Regions from separate parts of the Kribbella sp. NPDC056951 genome, predicted to be linked through region 1. Evidence: riboswitches for the same ligand, from Rfam matches in the RefSeq annotation. Region 1 holds a riboswitch; the other holds the start of a gene.

What was found. Region 1 has a riboswitch for S-adenosylmethionine ahead of ACFTSF_RS40890 (aminotransferase class V-fold PLP-dependent enzyme). Riboswitches for the same ligand answer to the same signal wherever they lie in the genome.
Region 2: linked by a shared signal. The riboswitch ahead of thrC (threonine synthase) and the one ahead of ACFTSF_RS40890 (aminotransferase class V-fold PLP-dependent enzyme) in region 1 are both predicted to bind S-adenosylmethionine.

What each region holds. Positions count from the first base shown of each region.
Region 1 is NZ_JBHUQZ010000021.1:9,001-17,468, reverse strand. It holds gene ACFTSF_RS40905 (DUF6351 family protein) at 1-1,305, opposite strand, end outside; gene ACFTSF_RS40900 (DinB family protein) at 1,360-1,890, opposite strand; gene ACFTSF_RS40895 (VOC family protein) at 1,913-2,284, opposite strand; SAM riboswitch class IV at 2,382-2,495, shown strand; gene ACFTSF_RS40890 (aminotransferase class V-fold PLP-dependent enzyme) at 2,512-3,876, shown strand; gene ACFTSF_RS40885 (prolyl oligopeptidase family protein) at 3,887-5,938, opposite strand; gene ACFTSF_RS40880 (TetR family transcriptional regulator) at 5,949-6,503, opposite strand; gene ACFTSF_RS40875 (alpha/beta fold hydrolase) at 6,558-7,376, shown strand; gene ACFTSF_RS40870 (alkaline phosphatase D family protein) at 7,451-8,468, opposite strand, start outside.
Region 2 is NZ_JBHUQZ010000001.1:1,617,219-1,625,686, reverse strand. It holds gene ACFTSF_RS07505 (hypothetical protein) at 1-467, shown strand, start outside; gene ACFTSF_RS07500 (alcohol dehydrogenase catalytic domain-containing protein) at 522-1,520, opposite strand; gene ACFTSF_RS07495 (ubiquitin-like small modifier protein 1) at 1,577-1,852, opposite strand; gene thrC (threonine synthase) at 1,849-3,114, opposite strand; SAM riboswitch class I at 3,128-3,271, opposite strand; gene ACFTSF_RS07485 (cation:proton antiporter) at 3,336-4,559, opposite strand; gene ACFTSF_RS07480 (DNA-3-methyladenine glycosylase family protein) at 4,579-5,511, opposite strand; gene ACFTSF_RS07475 (Fic family protein) at 5,550-6,713, opposite strand; gene ACFTSF_RS07470 (hypothetical protein) at 6,817-7,293, shown strand; gene otsB (trehalose-phosphatase) at 7,250-8,083, opposite strand; gene ACFTSF_RS07460 (LytR C-terminal domain-containing protein) at 8,080-8,468, opposite strand, start outside.

The DNA of each region.
Region 1 (8,468 bases):
GACGTTGTCGAGCGGCCGCCGGACCGCACCGGCAGCGTCCTTGCCCCAGATGTTGACCTGGTGGTCGTAGACGTCACACCGAGCACCACCCGGGTTCGTCGAAGGGTCGTACCGCTGCTCCACAGGTAGTTGCTCAGGGCAATAGACCCGCGGGTCGATCCGGCGGCCGCCGGCGGCCAGGTTGGCGATCGTCTCGATCTTGCCGAACCCGGCCACCGCCCGCTTCGCGGTGTCGGTCCAGCCGTCGGCCGACCGGAAGTAGTGATCCAGCAGCAGCGCGTCGGTGATCGTGTGCAGCGTCGCGAACCCGACCTCGGGGAACACGCACGCCGCGACGATCCCGTCCAGCAGCCCCGGATAGTTGTCGGCGATCTGGAAGACCTGGTACGAACCGCCCGAGCAGCCCCAGCCGATCGTCTGCCGCGGTACGCCGATGGTCTCGGCGATGTGCTCGCGGGTCATCGTCATCGTCTCGGCCGCGAGCACCCCGTTGCAGTTCACCCCGAACACGTTCAGGCTCGACGAGGCAACGGCGTACCCGCGTCCCAGGAGGACGTCGTCGTTGATCCCGCCGGTGTTGCTCCCCTGCTGGTACCAGCCGCCGGGGCAACCGCCGCCGAAGCTGTAGACCAGCCGGCCGTTCCAGGCCGACGGTGGCCGCTGCACGCTCGGCGCACCTTCCGTGCGGTCGTGCAGTACGGCGTACTCATAGATCGACCGGTTGATCACACCAGTCTCGACGCGAACGATGTACGGCACCCGCCGGCCATCCGACGTGGTCGTCGTGGCCAAGTCATCGGGTTTCGTTGCCGGCAGCACCTTCAGCGACCGGTCGATCGTCGAGCGGTACAGGTAGTCGACCCGGGTCGGCACCGAGCAGTTCGGCCCGGTCGCCGGACCGAGCTTGACCTTCGCGAGCGTCGTGAAACCGGCCGTCCCGCAGATGTACGGCGTTTCGTGCGGTCCCGCCAGCATCGGGCCGGAGCGCGGATAGTTCGTGATGCCGAGTCGAGCCTCGCCCGCGGTGAGCGTGTTCCGGCCGATCACCAGCCCGCGAACCAGGCCGATCAGCCGATCCGCGGTTCGGGTGAAGGCATCACTGACATCGCGGCCGTTCAATTCGACGACGAGGTTCTCGAGGTTCTGCCCGGTGATGCCGATCAGCGCATTACCGTCGCTGACGAAGTCCGGCCGCGGAGACGACAGCACCTCGATCCGGACGCCGTACGCCGCACTCGCGGGCGCGACGAGCAACGCGGTGAGCACCGCGAAGATCAGCGCGACGAGGGCGGCCGGACGCTTCATGGCAGGAAGTTGACCACAAGGCCCGGTCCATCGGAAGGCTTGTTACCAGATCGATCAGGCTCCGGTGGTGCCGTCGAGTTGTTCCCGCAGCAGGTCAGCGTGTCCGCAGTGCCGGGCGTATTCCCCGACCAGGTGGATGTAGATCATCCGGAGCGTCGACTCCGTGCCGTTGAAGACGAAGCGCTCGTCGAACGAGCGGCCGGCCGCCGCTTCGTCGGACAACTTCCATTCGGCGACCAAGCCGTCGTACGCCGCCTCGGCGTCGGCCGGATCGATCAGCTCGAAGTCGGCGTCCTTGCCCAGCTCGGGCGCGAACAGCGGCTCGGCCTTCTCGCCGGACGCGAAGTGAATCCGGAACCAGATCCGCTCGACCTTGGTCAGGTGCCGGATCAGCCCGAGCAGCGACAGGTTCGACGGCGGCGAGGGCCGGGTGGCGAGCTGCTCGGCGGTCAGCCCGGCGCACTTGTAGAGCAGCGTGCTGCGGTAGAAGTCGAGATACCCACGCAGCAGCTCACCTTCCGGCGCGGTCAGCGAACCGTCGGGCCGCTCGACATCAGGTGCGGTCCACGCCGCGATCGTCGTCATCCCGCCATCCAACACGCCCACCTCAGCGGTCGCGAATCGGCGGTGCCCAGCCCGGCCTCGGGATGAGGCAGAACGGGTGACCCGCCGGGTCCTCGAACACGCTGCCCACCACTTGACGGGCGCCCAGCGCGACGACGGCCGCACCGGCTTCCTCGAGGTCGTCGACCATGACGTCGAAGTGCATCTGCTGTGGATGCGCGGGGTCCGGCCACTGCGGCGGGCGATAGTCGGATGCGCGCTGGAAGGCCAGGCCGGAGGTGTGGTCGTTGTCCGCGACCACCACCCAGTCGTCGCTGCGATAGGTGATCGGCTTGCCGAGGAGCTCGGCGTAGAACTCCGCCAGCCGGAGCGGATCCGGGCAGTCGATGGCCAAGTGGTGCAGCCGTCCGATCATCGTCGCGCCGCCTTCCCGTCCCACGATGTGTTTGTCTATCTCATCACATGAGATTAGGGCTGGCGTCCTCGTGGCCGGTTCGTTACCGTTCTCGGCAGGTCATGAGCGCCAGCGTCAAGCCCCGGCTCGCTGGCCGGCAACCCTCCTCCGCGGTGGGGTGCCCCGGGTGAAGACCAGGCCGTGCGGATACCCCGTTCGGCAAGTGCGGACTTCCCGGGAGCGAAGCCATGTCGATCCTCTCCATCCTCGAGCCGGCCAGCACCACCACCCCGCGTGCGGCGGTCACCCGGCTGACGAACGGCACCATCCCCGCCACTGTCGGTGCGGACCTGCTGGTCCCGCTGGCCGACGGTCGCGTGACGGACTACGCGAACTTCGACCATGGTGCCAGCGCGCCGTGTCTGGAGTCGGTGCGCGCCAGTGTCGAGGCAGCCCTGCCGTCGTACGCGTCGGTGCACCGCGGCAACGGCTACGCCTCCCGGATCACCACCCAGTGGTACGAGCGGGCCCGCGCCGAGGTACACAGCTTCGTCGGCGCTCGCAACGACGACCAGGTGATCTTCACTCGGCAAACCACCGACGCCCTGAACCTGCTCGCGCACGCCGTCCCGGCCGACGCGACGGTGATCGTCTTCGAGTCCGAGCACCACGCGGCGCTGCTGCCGTGGGGCGAGGAGCGCACGGTCCGGCTCGCTGCACCGGCTTCGGCCAGCGCGGCCGTAACGGCCGTGGCCGATGCACTGAGGAGCGCTCCGGAGGGCCCGCGGCTGGTTGTCGTCACGGGCGCATCGAACGTGACCGGTGAGATCTTCCCGATCGCCGAGCTCGCTGCGGTCGCCAAGGCGCACGGCGCGCGCATCTGCTTGGACGCCGCACAGCTGGCACCCCACCGCGTCGTCGACATCGCCGAGCTGGACGTCGACTGGGTCGCACTGTCCGGCCACAAGCTCTACGCCCCGTACGGCGCCGGTGCGCTCATCGGCCGCGCGGACTGGCTCGACGCCGCCGACCCCTACCTGTACGGCGGGGGCGCGACGACCGCGGTCACCGGCGACGGTGTGGTCTGGGCGACCGGCCCGTCCCGTCATGAGGGTGGCTCCCCCAACGTCATCGGCGCAATCGCGCTGGCCTCGGCCTGCGCGACCATCAGCCGCAACCGCGACGCGATCGAGCAGCACGAGCGCAGCCTGCTCGCCCGACTCCGCACTGGCCTCGCGCAGATCGCCGACGTCACGACGTACTCGATCTTCGGCGCCGAGGCCGACCGCGTCGGCACGGTCTGCTTCACCATCAAGGGTCTGAGCTCGACGCTCGTCTCCGCAGCACTCAGCGCGGAGTACGGCATCGGCGTCCGTGACGGCAAGTTCTGCGCCCACCCGCTGGTCGGCCACCTCCTGGCCGACGCACCCGAGCACGGTACGGCGGTGCGCGCCAGCCTCGGTCTTGGCACGACCCGCGAGCACGTGGACCGGCTGGTCGGCGCAGTGCGCTCACTGGCCACCAACGGGCTGCGCGCGGAGTACGAGGACACCGACCACGGCTGTCAGCCGGTCGAGGACCCTCGCGACCTCCACGCGCCCCGCATCTGGTAAAGCCAAGCTCCTACTGCTCAGGAGTCTCCAGGCCTACATGGTGAGCAGCGAACGCCAGTAGGTCCGCCCACTCCGCCGCGATCATGGCGGCGGGTTTTCCGAAGCCGTGACCGGTGTTGACCTCCACTCGGGTCAAGACGGGTGCGGACGCGGACTGGGCATGCTGCAACGCAGCGATGAACTTGTGACTGTGCAAGGGGACTACCCGGTCATCGTGGTCACCGGTGACCACCAGCGTGGCCGGGTACGCCGTACCGTCCTGCACTCGATGTAGTGGCGAGTAGGCCAGCAGGTCCTCGAACTGCTCCGGGTTGTCCGGATGCCCGAAGTCGGACGCCCAGGCGGCACCCACCGTGAACAGGTGGAACCGCAGCATGTCCAGTACGCCGACTCCCGGCAGCGCGACCTTGAAGAGGTCGGGCCGCTGTGTCATGGCGGCTCCGACAAGCAGTCCGCCGTTGCTGCGGCCATGAATGGCCAGCTGGGCCGGAGTGGTCACGCCCTGGTCCCGCAGATGTTCCGCGACGGCAATGAAATCGTCGAACACCTGCTGCTTGTTCTTGAGCCGCCCGGCGTCATGCCAATCGCTGCCGTACTCACCGCCGCCCCGCAGGTTGGCGATCGCCAGCACTCCCCCGGCTTCGAGCCAGGCCGGCCAGCCTGGCTTGTAGTCGGCCAGGATCGAGATGCGGAAGCCGCCGTACCCGTAGAGCATGGTCGGGCGCGGTGTGGTGAAGTCCAGGTCGGAACGGGTGATCAGGAAGTACGGCACATCGCCGGCCTTCTCTCGCACCACTGTGACCTCGGGCGACTTGTAGCCGCTCGTGCCCCGAACCAGCTCCGGCAGCGCACGCGCCTCACCGGTCGACGCAGAGACGACGTACGAGACCGTCGGGTCAGTGGTGGTCGACAAACCGATGAAGAGCTCGTCGTGCTTGGTGCTGCCGTTCAGAGCGAGCACGCCACCACCCTGTACGTCGACCACTCGCGCACCGGAACCGTCGAGTGCGTAGAGGGTCAGCACGGGCTGCGCGTCGACCAGCGTGATGGTCGCCAGTCCAGACGCTGTACCGCGAACGGCCTGCAGTGCGTCAGGCCCCTCCGGGATGAGGTCGGAGAAGGTGCCGTCCAGGGAGGAGAGCACCACGCGGCCGCGGGACGCGTCGCGGTCGGTCTGCAGCACCAGCTGGTCGCCGGCCATCCGGATGAAGAAGATCTCGTCGACCAGCTCGTCGACGACCTTGATCGGCTCACCGAGGCCGTCTGTGGTGATCGGGTAGACCCACAGCCGGGACGCCGGGTCAGTGCCCGCGTTGATGTGCACGACGACATACCTGTCGTCGTCGGACACCTCCGGCGAGATGAACAGGCGGTCGTCCTCGGGGAACGCGAGAACCAGTTCGTCGTCGGACTGCGGCGTACCCACGCGGTGCAGTTTGAGCTGACCACCGGTCAGCGTCTTCGTCTCCGTGCCCTCAGTGCGCCCACTCGACGGGTAGTGCAGGTACAGGTACGCCGAACTGTCCGGCAGCCAGGTGGCCTCGCAGAACTTGGCCTCCGTCACCAAGTCGTCCACCGGGTCCCCAGTGGCGATGTCGAGCAGCCGGAACGTCGTCCAGTCGCTACCGCTCTCGTTGATGCCGTACGCGAAGTACTTGCCGTCCGGACTCACTGTGAACGTCCCCAGTGAGTCGGTGCCGTCTTCGGACAGCTTGTTCGGGTCGATCAGCACCCGGCCGCGATCCAGCAGTTCGTCGAGCGACTCCGCGACGTACACGACGTCCTGCGCCTGCGTGCCGTCGTTGCGACCGACGAAGTACCAACCGCTCTTCTTGGCCGGCACTCCGGCGCGCGGACGCGCCAGGATCGCGGACAGCGTGGTCTGGAACCACTCCCGCTCCGGATAGCCCGCCAGCTCGGCCTGGGTGTACTCGTTCTGCCGGTTGACCCAGTCCTGGGTCACGGCGGCGTCAGGGTCTTCCAGCCAGCGGTAGGGGTCGGCGATCGCGTGCCCGTGCAGGGTTTCGACCACATCGTCGCGGCGGGTCTCCGGGTAGGTCATGGGGACAAACCTAACCGGCGACCGGAATCACTGCCCGGGCAATTAGCTCGAACGTCGGCCGCGGGTCCACGTCGTCGTGCCGAGCGATCCGATGCAGGATCAGCCCCTCGGACACCGCAGCCATCGTGTGCGCTGCCACCTCCGGGTCGGTGGCCCCCAGAGCCGCGAGCGCCTCGGCGGCGCCGGCCTTCAACGCAGCGTGCCCGCGGGACAACGCTTCTCGCAGTACCGGGTCGTGGCTGCCCTCCAGAAACAGGATCAGCCGCGCAGTGGTCTGCACGCGATTCACTCGGGTGATGAGATCGAACAGTCCGCACATGGCATCCACAAACTCCGCCGCTGTTGCCGGACGGAACCCGCCCGGCCCGGCTGCCTGCCGGTCGGCCTCCGCGAGCCAGTCGACCACACCGGACATCAGTGCGGCCCGGCTGCGGAAGTAGTTCGAGGTCGACCCCTTCGGCAGCCCGGCCCGGTCGTCGACCCGGGCATGGGTCAGCGATCGGAGCCCTTCGGTGCCGAGCAGCTCGACAGCGGCCTGGAGCGCCCGGGTGCGCGGTGATTCCACCCGGTCACTATAAACGTAGTAGACGCCGTACTACGTTCGTAGTACGGTCGAAAGATGGAACTTCAGGGGGTGAGTCACCGCTTCGTCGAGTTGTCCGGCGTGCGGTTACACGTGACGGAGGCGGGGACCGGCGAGCCCGTCGTACTGCTGCATGGTTTTCCGCAGCACTGGTGGGAGTGGCGTGACGTCCTCCCCGCACTGGCCGAGCACTACCGGGTGATCTGTCCTGACCTGCGCGGGTTCGGGCAGTCGAGCGCTCCGGCCACCGGCTACGACCGCGAGTCGCTGCTCGGTGACCTCACCGGACTGCTCGATGCGTTGGAGCTCGACCGGGTGCACCTGCTCACGCACGACTGGTCCGGGATTCTTGGAACGCTGCTCTGCCTGCGGCATCCGGAGCGAGTGCAGGATCACCTGATGCTGGCGATCCCGCCGCTGGGCGCGAAGCCTGACGCAGCGATGTTCGGGAGGGCGCTGCGGCACGGGTGGTTCAACCTGGTGCTTCCGTGGCCGGGACTCGGTCCGTGGGCACTACGCCGTACCGGACTGGCCAAGACGATGCTGCGCGGGCACTCGGTCGATATGCCCGAGGACTTGGTCGAGTTGTTCGCCAGCCAGTTCCAGGAGCCGGAGCGTGCCGTGGCGGGGTCGTTGTTGTACCGGAAGTTCATTCAGCCCGAGGGGATGCGGATGATGCGCGGTGAGTACCGCGCTGAGCAGCTCACGACGCCGACGAGGGTGCTGATCGGTGCCGAGGACCGCGTGGTGCGGGCCGGCCCCGGTAGCCAGGAGATTGCGGGCGCGTCGCACTTCCTGGTCGACGACCGGCCGGATGCGGTGGTCGAGCACGCACTGGAGTTCTTCGGACGGTAATCGCGTCGTACCCACCGCCCCCGGTGGGCGGCATCCCGCACAGGCGCCGGGGGCGAGTGGGTACGACGGGGGCCCTAACGGCGGGCCGGATTGATGTCTTTGCTCCAGAGGACCTTGCCGAACAGGTCCCGCAGTGACGCGGTGAAGACTCCGGTGCGCGGATCGATCTCCACGTGGCCGAAGAACTGGTTGCCGCCACTCGGCGGCTGGTTCGGGAAGTCGGCCGCCTTGACGAACTCCGCCTTCGGTCCGAACGTCGGGTCCAGAGTGTTCGGGCCGAACGTGCCTGCGTTCACCGGACCGGCGACGAGCTCCCAGAACGGATCGAAGTCGGTGAAGGCCGCGCGGGACGGGTCATAGTGATGGGCGGCGCAGTAGTGCACGTCTGCGGTCAGCCAGACCGTGTTGCGCACCTTGCGCTTCTTGAACTGGCTGAGCACCCAGGCGATCTCGTGCTCCCGGCCACCGGGCGCACCGCCGACGCCGTTCGCCACTGCCTCGATCAGCGGGCCGTCCGGCACCAGCAGTCCGAGCGGCATGTCGCTGGCGATCACCTTCCAGGTGGCCTTGGACTTGGCCACCTCACGGACCAGCCACTCGGCCTGCTCGGTGCCCAGCATCGCCACCGGTCCAGCCGTCGCCGGTGTCGGGTTGGCACCGCGGTAGGTGCGCATGTCGAGGCAGAAGACGTCGAGCAGCGGACCGTAGCTCACCTTGCGGTAGATGCGGTTCCGGCCGGCGGTGTGCACCATCGGCAGGTACTCGAGGAACGCCTGCCGAGCTCGGGCCGCCAGGACGTCGACCCGCCTCTCGGTGTAGCGCGCGTCTTCCAGGATCTCGCCCGGGTACCAGTTGTTGACCGTCTCGTGGTCGTCCCACTGGCTGACGATCGGTACGTCGGCGTACAGGTCCCGGACGTTGTGGTCGAGCAGGTTGTACTTGTAGCGGCCGCGGTACTCCGCCAGCGTCTCGGCGACCTTGGAGACCTCCTCGGTCACCACGTTCTTCCACACCGTGCCGTCCGGGATCTGCACCGAGGCCGCGATCGGCCCGTCGGCGTAGATGTTGTCCCCGGAGTGCAGAAAGAAGTCC
Region 2 (8,468 bases), on a different contig from region 1:
CCCGCATGCCGCTACTCGACCACCTCGCCGCGCGACACAGCACGGCGTACGTCGGCTTCGGCATCGGCCGCACTGCCGCAGAAGCAGAAGCCCTGGCCCGCCGCGCCGTCGGTCGCGCCGGCTCGATCGGTACCGTGGCCGGCGTCGTCTCGATGTCCGACGACGTCGAGATCGTGCTCGAACCCTCCGGCGATCAGCCCACCATCCCCCGCGGCGCCGAAAGCCTCCCCCTGCTGGCCCGCCGCGTAGGCCTCAACCCGGCAACCCTCGCCCGCATGCGCGAACTAACCGCCAAGAACCCCGACGGCCTCACCACCCAAGACGTAGCCGACCACCTGGCAGTCCAACTCCGAACCGCCAGACGCGTCCTCAAACGCCTAGAACGAGCCGGCCTGGCCGACCCCATCGCCACCCAACAACACGGCCGAACCGGCCGCCCGCCCACCATCTACGCCATCCGCCTCTAACCGCCACCCGCCCCCGCCGCCCCTCCTGACCCCAAACGCGAGACGGGGCGTGGGCTAGGGGGTGATGACGGTGACGCCGGCGGGGGTGCCGTTGGTGAGGGCGGCCAGGGCGGCTGGGGTTTCGTCGAGGGTGATGGTGCGGGTGATCAGGGCGGCGGGGTTTAGGTTGCCTTGGGCAACTTGATCGAGCATTTCGGGGTAGGCGTGGGCGGGCATGCCGTGGCTGCCCAGCCATTGGAGTTCCTGGCCGATCAGCCGACTGACATCGAGCTGTACGCCGGACGGCAGCAGCCCGATCTGGACATGCCGACCGCGTGGTCGGAGTACCCGGAGGGCCTGCTGCACGAGGTCGTTCGAGCCAAGCGCGTCGAACGTGACGTGAGCGGTCAGGTCGACTCCGACGGTCGTGGTCAACGTTTCGGCGGCACCGTACTCGACGGCCAACTGAAGCGCGGCCGGGTTCGTGTCGACCGCGACCACCCGCGCACCCGCGGCGGCAGCGATCATCACGGCCGACAGTCCGACCCCGCCGCAGCCGTAGACCACCACGGTCTCGCCGGGCTCGACCTTACCCACCTGCCGAACAGCCCGGTACGACGTCGCAAACCGGCAACCCAGCCCAGCCGCCGTACCGAAGTCGAGCTCGTCCGGCAGCCGCACCAGATTCACCTGCGCGTACGGAATCGCGACGTACTCGGCGAACGAACCCCAGTAGTTGAACCCCGGCTGCAGCTGATTCGGGCACACCTGCTGATTGCCCGCAGCGCACTCCGCACACGAACCACAAGCGCAGATGAACGGCGTCGTCACCCGATCCCCGACCTGCCACCCCTCGACCTCGGCCCCGACAGCCGCTATCGTCCCGGCCAACTCATGCCCAGGCACGTGCGGCAGCACGATGTCCGAGTCGTGCCCCATCCACCCATGCCAGTCACTCCGGCACAGCCCAGTCGCCTCCACCTTCAGCACCACAGCCCCCGCAGCCACCTCCGGCTCCGGAACCTCCCGCACCTCGGGCACCACGCCGTACTTCTCAATCACCACAGCACGCATGGCGTCACCCTACGCAGTGGTGGTTCCGGACGAACGCCCGGAACCACCGCGGAAACTCAGCCGCCGGCTACGGCGGGGATGATCGAGACCTGGCCGCCGTCCTTGATCGCGGTCTGCAGGCCGTCGGCGAAGCGGACGTCGTCGTCGTCGACGTAGACGTTGACGAAGCGGCGCAGTTCGCCGGACTCGTCGAGGACGCGGGACTTGATGCCCGGGTACGACGTGTCGAGCGACTCCAGCACCTCGGTCAGCGTCGCGCCCTCGGCGGACACCTCGGAGACGCCCTGGGTGTAGGGCCGGAGGATGGTCGGGACGCGAACACTCACACTCACTGCAGGCCTGCCTTCACGAAGGCGTCGTACGACGCGGGGATGGTCACCTTCGGGCCGACCCGGTCGGCCACGGCGTCGAGCGTCTTGAGCCCGTCGCCGGAGTTGATGATCACCGTCTCGGCGTCGGGGTCGAGCTGACCGGTCTCGATCAGCTTCTTCAGGGTCGCGACGGTCACCCCGCCGGCGGTCTCGGTGAAGATGCCCTCGGTGCGGGCGAGCAACTGGATGCCGTCGACGACTTCCTCGTCGGAGACATCCTCGATCACACCACCGGTACGGCGGGCGACGTCGAGCACGTACGGTCCGTCGGCCGGGTTACCGATGGCGAGCGACTTCGCGATCGTGTCCGGCTTGACCGGCTTCACGACGTCGTACCCGTCGCGGAAGGCCTGGGCGACCGGCGAGCAGCCGGTGGCCTGGGCGCCGTAGATCTTGTAGTCGGTCGCGTCGACCAGCCCGAGCTTGCCGAGCTCGGTGAAGCCCTTGTCGATCTTGGTCAGCTGCGAACCGGACGCGACCGGGATCACGACCTGCTGCGGGATCCGCCAGCCGAGTTGCTCGGCGATCTCGAAGGCCAGCGTCTTGGAACCCTCGGAGTAGTACGGGCGGACGTTGACGTTGACGAACGCCCAGCCGTCCTCCTCACCGGCGATCTCGGAGGCCAGCTTGTTGACGTCGTCGTAGTTACCGTCGACGGCCACCAGGGTCCCGCCGTACACGGCCGTGGTGATGATCTTGGGCCGCTCGAGGTCCTTCGGGATGAAGACGACCGAGCGGATCCCGGCGCGGGCGGCGGCCGCGGCGACGGCGTTGGCCAGGTTGCCGGTGGAGGGACAGGCGAAGACCTTCATGCCCAGCTCGCGGGTGGCGCTCAACGCGCTCGCCACGACCCGGTCCTTGAAGGAGTGGGTCGGGTTGCCGGAGTCGTCCTTCACCCAGAGCTTGCGCAGCCCGAGCTCGCGGGCCAGGTTCTGTGCGTCGATGAGCCGGGTGTAGCCGGGCTCGGTGTTCGGGAAGCTGGCCACGTCGACGGGGACGGGCAGCAGTGGCTGGTAGCGCCAGATGTTCTTGGGGCCGGCCTCGATCTGTTCGCGGGTGATGGTCGGGAACTCGTACCCGACCTCGAGCGGACCGAAGCACTCCATACAGGCGTAGAACGGGCCGAGCGGCGACTTCGCCCCACAGGCGCGACAGCTCAGGTGCGTACCGTTGCCGAAGGCACCTTCACGGATGGTGTGGGTAGCGGCGGTGGCCAGGCTCATGAGTGAGGTTCCCCTCTCATCTTCCCCGCGGCACCGGATCTCGATGGCGGGACGGATTTGGCACCGTTCCACCGTGAGTGGCCCCAGGGCGGGGTCTCGACGGGGAGGGTTGCCGGGACTTCAACGGGCCGTTTCCCTCAGTCCCTCTGGATGAGCTGCCCCGAGGTTACCCAATCGAGGCCGGATCACACCCTCCGACTTCCAGCATGCGAGACGCCGTCTCACGTACGGCGCTCCAGGAAACGCATCACCGGAGTGGCCGCGACGCCGTGCAGGACGACACTCAGAATGATCGTGAACCCCAGCGTCGCCCACAGCCAGGGCAGCTCCGCACGGAAGTGCATCCCGACCGCCGCGAGGTAGTAGATCGAGGACACGCCACGCACCCCGAACGCCGCTGTAGCCCACGCTTCGGTCCGGCTCAGCCCGCTTCTGACAAGCGACAACCGACCAACAATCGGCCGTACGACGAGCACCAGCAGCACGCCGATCAGCACACCGGACCAGGTGAGCGGCTCGAGCAGTCCGGCGGTCACGGCGACTCCGAGAAGCAGCAGGACACCCCAGGTCAGAATGTGTTCGAGCTCACCGATGAAATCGTGCAACTCGTTGTGGAAGTCGTGGCTGCGCTCGGCCGCTCGCAAGGTGAGGGCCGCCACGAAGACCGCGATGAACCCGTACCCATGGAGTACTTCGGTGAGCCCGTAAACGCCGAGCGTCATGGCCAGCGCGAGAACAGGCTCCCGCGAATCCGCCAGCCGCAGACTGTGCGCCCGGGCCGAGAACGTCATCCGGCCCAGCAACCACCCGGCCCCGAAACCGACCGCGACCCCGATCACCACCTTGCCGATCACGTCCCAGGCGACCCACTCGACCGGCGCGAAACTCTTGGTGGCGAGAAGGACCGCGAGATAGACGAACGGCGCCGCGAGCCCGTCGTTCAGGCCCGCCTCGGAGGTGAGCGCGAACCGTACCTCGTCGTCCTCGTCGACCTCGGCGCCTTCACCGGTGGTCGGCCCGCCGACCTGCACATCCGAGGCCAGTACCGGGTCGGTGGGCGCCAGCACCGCAGCGATCAGCAGCGCGGTGGCCGGTGCGAGGCCGAGCAACCAGCCCACGCCGGTCAACGCCGCGACCCCCGCGGGCATCGCGATGAAGAGCAGCCGCCACGTCACACCCCAATGCAGGAGGCTGATCGGCCGGTCGATCGCCAGACCGACACCCATCAGCGCGATGATCACCGTCAGCTCGGCCAGGTGCTTGGTGAGCTCCGGTTCGGCGATCGGGCTGAGCTGCGCCCGGTCCACGACCAGGCCGAGCAGCATTCCGCCGGCGAGGAACGCGATCGGCGCAGAAACGGCGTACCGGGAGAGCAGTCGCGGCAGCACTGCGCCGAGCAGGAGGGCGAGGCCCGCGACCAGGTACAGCCCGTCCCCATTGATCACCCCCGTCTAGTGCCCCGCGCTACCGCAGACGATGCGTTGCGCCTGGGGTGTGCGTCGGCAGCGCCTTCCGCGGGCCGTAGCGCGGGTGGCCGATCCCGGCCAGCTCCAGCAACCGCTGCACGCGGAACCGATGACCGCGGTACGGCTCGATCAGCTCGGCACACCCGTCGTCGTCGAGCTCCTCGCCGATCAACGCGTACGACACGTTGCGGGACACGTGATAGTCCGCGAACGAGAACGCATCCGCGTCACCATGCGCACGCTGCCGCACCTCGGCCGCCGTCCACACCCCGACCCCGGGCAACGACCGCAGCCGCCGCTCGATCTCGGCCGAGTCGGTCAGCTCCAGCGTCCGCTCCAGCGCCTTCGCCCGGGTCGCCGCCGTCACCACGACCCGCGACCGCCGCCCCTCCACGCCCGCCCGCAACCACTGCCAGGACGGAATCAGCCGCCACTCCTCCGGCGCCGGCGGCACCATCATCCGCCGCCCCTCCGGCCCACCCGGCCCCGGCGCAGGCTCGCCGTACACAGTCAGCAGCTGCCGCCACCCCCGGAACGCTTCCTTCCCCGTCACCACCTGCTCGATCCCCGCGGCCGCCATCGCCTCGAACACCGCCCGAGTCCGCGGCACCCGCAGATGCGGAAACCGCCGCGCCGCCTCCACCAACACCGGATGCACCGCCAACGGCACGAACCCCTCCCAACTGTCCGCCTCCCCCAGCAACTCCGGCACCCCGTCCAGCGCCCACTCCGCCCCAGCCCCCCAAGCCTCCGCCTCAACCTCCAACTGCCGCGGCGTCAGCCGCAACAACACCGGCCCCTCAGGAGTCCGAGTAGCCCGCCAAACAGTCCGCCCGTCATACACGTACGCCGGATCCCCCGGCCCCTTCCGCAAACCACCGATGACCGAGTGCGGATCCACCACCCGCCCCGGCCGCCAAACCCGCATCATCGAACCCACCCGCCAAGTCTTACCCACCCCACCGACAACTAGCGGACCGGCGTCGGGACGGTCGCCAGGCGCTCACGCATCCACGGGTAGGGATCCTCCAACGACTCCCGCGTGGCGAGGACGGTCTGCACGAGGTCGGCGAGCCGGGCGCCCATCACGTAATGCCTGCCCTTGGTCTCGCCGATCGGATGCAGAAGCTTGAGGTCGACCAACTTGCTCAGGTCACGACTCGCCGTACGCTCCTCGATCTCGGCCCGCCGGACATACGTCGAGCGCCGGATGCGGAAACCGAGTGAGGCATCGAACAGCTCGTCGGCGACCCGGTCTGCCAGCCCATACCGTTCGATCAGCTCGTCGAAAGCCAGCCAGAGCTTGCCCGCCTCGCGATATCGCCGGCGTACGGTCTGTGCCTGGATGTGATGCGCGCGCAGATTGAACTTGATCCACAGCGCCGCCGACCGCTCAGGGCGCCAAGCACCGGCGCCGGTCGCGGCCAGCACCCGGTAGTAGTCCTCGGTGTTGCTGCCAAGCCACTCCTCGATGCTCGAGAAGGCCGGCTCCCCGATACCACCGCGGGAAAGTACGAGTGTCTGCAGCGCTCGCGCCATCCGCCCGTTGCCGTCACGGAACGGATGGATCATCACCAGATTCAGATGCGCCATCGCAGCGCCGATCAGGGGATCCACCGTGCGATCCGTCGCCAACTCATCCGTCAGCTCCGCCACCAGAGCCGGCACCTGATCGGCAGGTGGCCCTTCGTAGACGTTCTCGCCAGTGGCCTCGTCATGCACGTACACCGCACCTTGCCGATAGCTACCGGGGCTCTTCGTCAGGTCATGGCTGAGCATCATGAAGTGCATCCCCCGCACCGCGGACACATCGATCCGGAAGTCCGCATCCTGTGCCATCGCCAGCACATACCCGAGCGCCTGCCGATAGCCGCGAATCTCAGCGAAGGTGCGCTCGTCGGCACTCAGTGCCTCCTCGTCGTCCAGTGCCGCCGCCGCGTCGTCCAGCTTCACCTCGTAGCCCTCAATGCTGTTCGAGCCCTGGATAGCCCTGGCCAGCATGCTGCGCCGCAGTCCGCCGGCCCAGCGTCGCGGCACCCGCAGCACGTCGGCGAGTTCGGCCCGGAGCGCGTAGATCCGCTCCAGAACCGGCTGGTCCTCGAGATCTGGCTCGGGCGTCTGGTAGAGGCTCATCTCACCCTGTCCTAATGTCACTATTCTTAGGACATCCTATCGTGGATGTCTCAAGAATCGCGACATAGAGACATCGAGGCGACCGCATCCGATACTGAGCCGTATGACTGGGTGGCAGTGGGTGAAGTTGGTGGGGAACTTTGTCAATCTGTCCACGCTGGCCGGGTTCGTGGTGGCGAGGATCGGGCGGGCTCGGGTGACGCGGGGGCCGCGGGGGTTGTTCTTTGCCAACGGGTACCGGGTGGGGTTTCCGGTGGCGGGGGCGTTCACGATCGGGAACGTGGTGCTGAGCAAGCATGAGGTGTCGTACTTCGCGGACGAGCTGCTGGTGAAGCATGAGGAGCGGCACTCGTGGCAGTACTTCTGCTTGCTGGGGTTGCCGATGTTGCCCTTGTACGTCGTGGGCGTGGTCGTCTCGTGGTTGCTGACCGGGGATCCGGCGTCGCGGAATCCGTTCGAGCGGATGGCCAGTCTGAAGGACGGCGGTTATGTGGAGCGGCCGGTGCAGCCGATCGGGCGGACGGTGGCGCAGGCGGTCAGCGCGCTGCGATCGCGTCCGAAAGGGCGGTCAGGACGGTAACCACACCGGTGGGGTCGTCGACGACGATGTCGGCGGCTTCGATCAGCTCGGTGGCGCCGGAGGAGCGAGTGGCGAGCAGTACGGCGTTCAGACCGGTTCTGCGGCCTTCTTCGACTGCTCGGAACGCGGCCAGGTCGCCAAGGTCGTCACCCGCGTAGAGGATCGACTGTGCGCCGGTCGACTCGAGTAGGCGGCGCAGGGCGACGCCCTTGTCGATTCCGGGTGGGCGGAGCTCCAGAACCAGGTTGCCGGGCTCAAGGCGGAGCTGGGTCGCATCGGCCAACTCGGTGAGCGGCGTACGGAGTCGGGCGAACGCACCGGCCGGATCGGTCACGCGGCGCGTGTGGACGGCCAGAGAGCTCTCTTTGTCCTCCACGAAGGCATCTGGCACACCGGCGACGCTCAGGAGCTCAGGAAGCCGCTCACGCGCCACAGCGACACCCGGCGGGACCGGGTCGCTGGTGATCTTGCCGGTGGACGCCTCCCACTGCTCCAGGCCGTAGTGACCCAGTACGACGAGGCTGCCGAGCCCCGGGTGTCCCGTGACGCCGGTCAGCTCCGTGGCGACCAGTGCGGGTCGACCGGTCACGATGGCCACCTGGCACACCGAGCGGGCCAGCCGGGCCAGTGCGTCGAGTGCACCGTCGACAGGACGTGCCCTGGCCGGGTCCTCGACCAACGGGGACAGGACGCCGTCGAAATCAGTAGCGATCACCGCACTGGCCGGGTCGGCGACGATCGCCTGCCAGCCTGCGTGACCGAGGTCGGTCTGGATGACCGGCGTACTCATCCGGTGTAGTCCGAGGTCAGGATCACCGTCAGGCGGTCCTTCTTCATGTTGTCCAGCGCCGGCTTGGTCCGCCCGATACCCAGGTCGCGGGCGAGCTGGTTGGCCGCCTGCACCATCCCCGGCGGGTAGTAGACCGTCGTCTCGACGATCTTGCCGTGCCAGTTGTCCACACCGGACACCGTCCAGCCGGACTGCCGCGCACGCCCGGCGATCTGCTCGGCGAAGCCCTTGCGCGGGGTGTTGTTGTAGATCTCAGCAGCCGGGCGCGCAGCCGTCGGAATCGTCGTCGGCTTGGTAGCCGGCGGCTGCGTGGGCTCAGTCTTGGGCGGCGCAGTGGTCGGCACGGTCGTCGGTGCGGTCGTCGGCGCGGTCGTCGGCGCCGTGG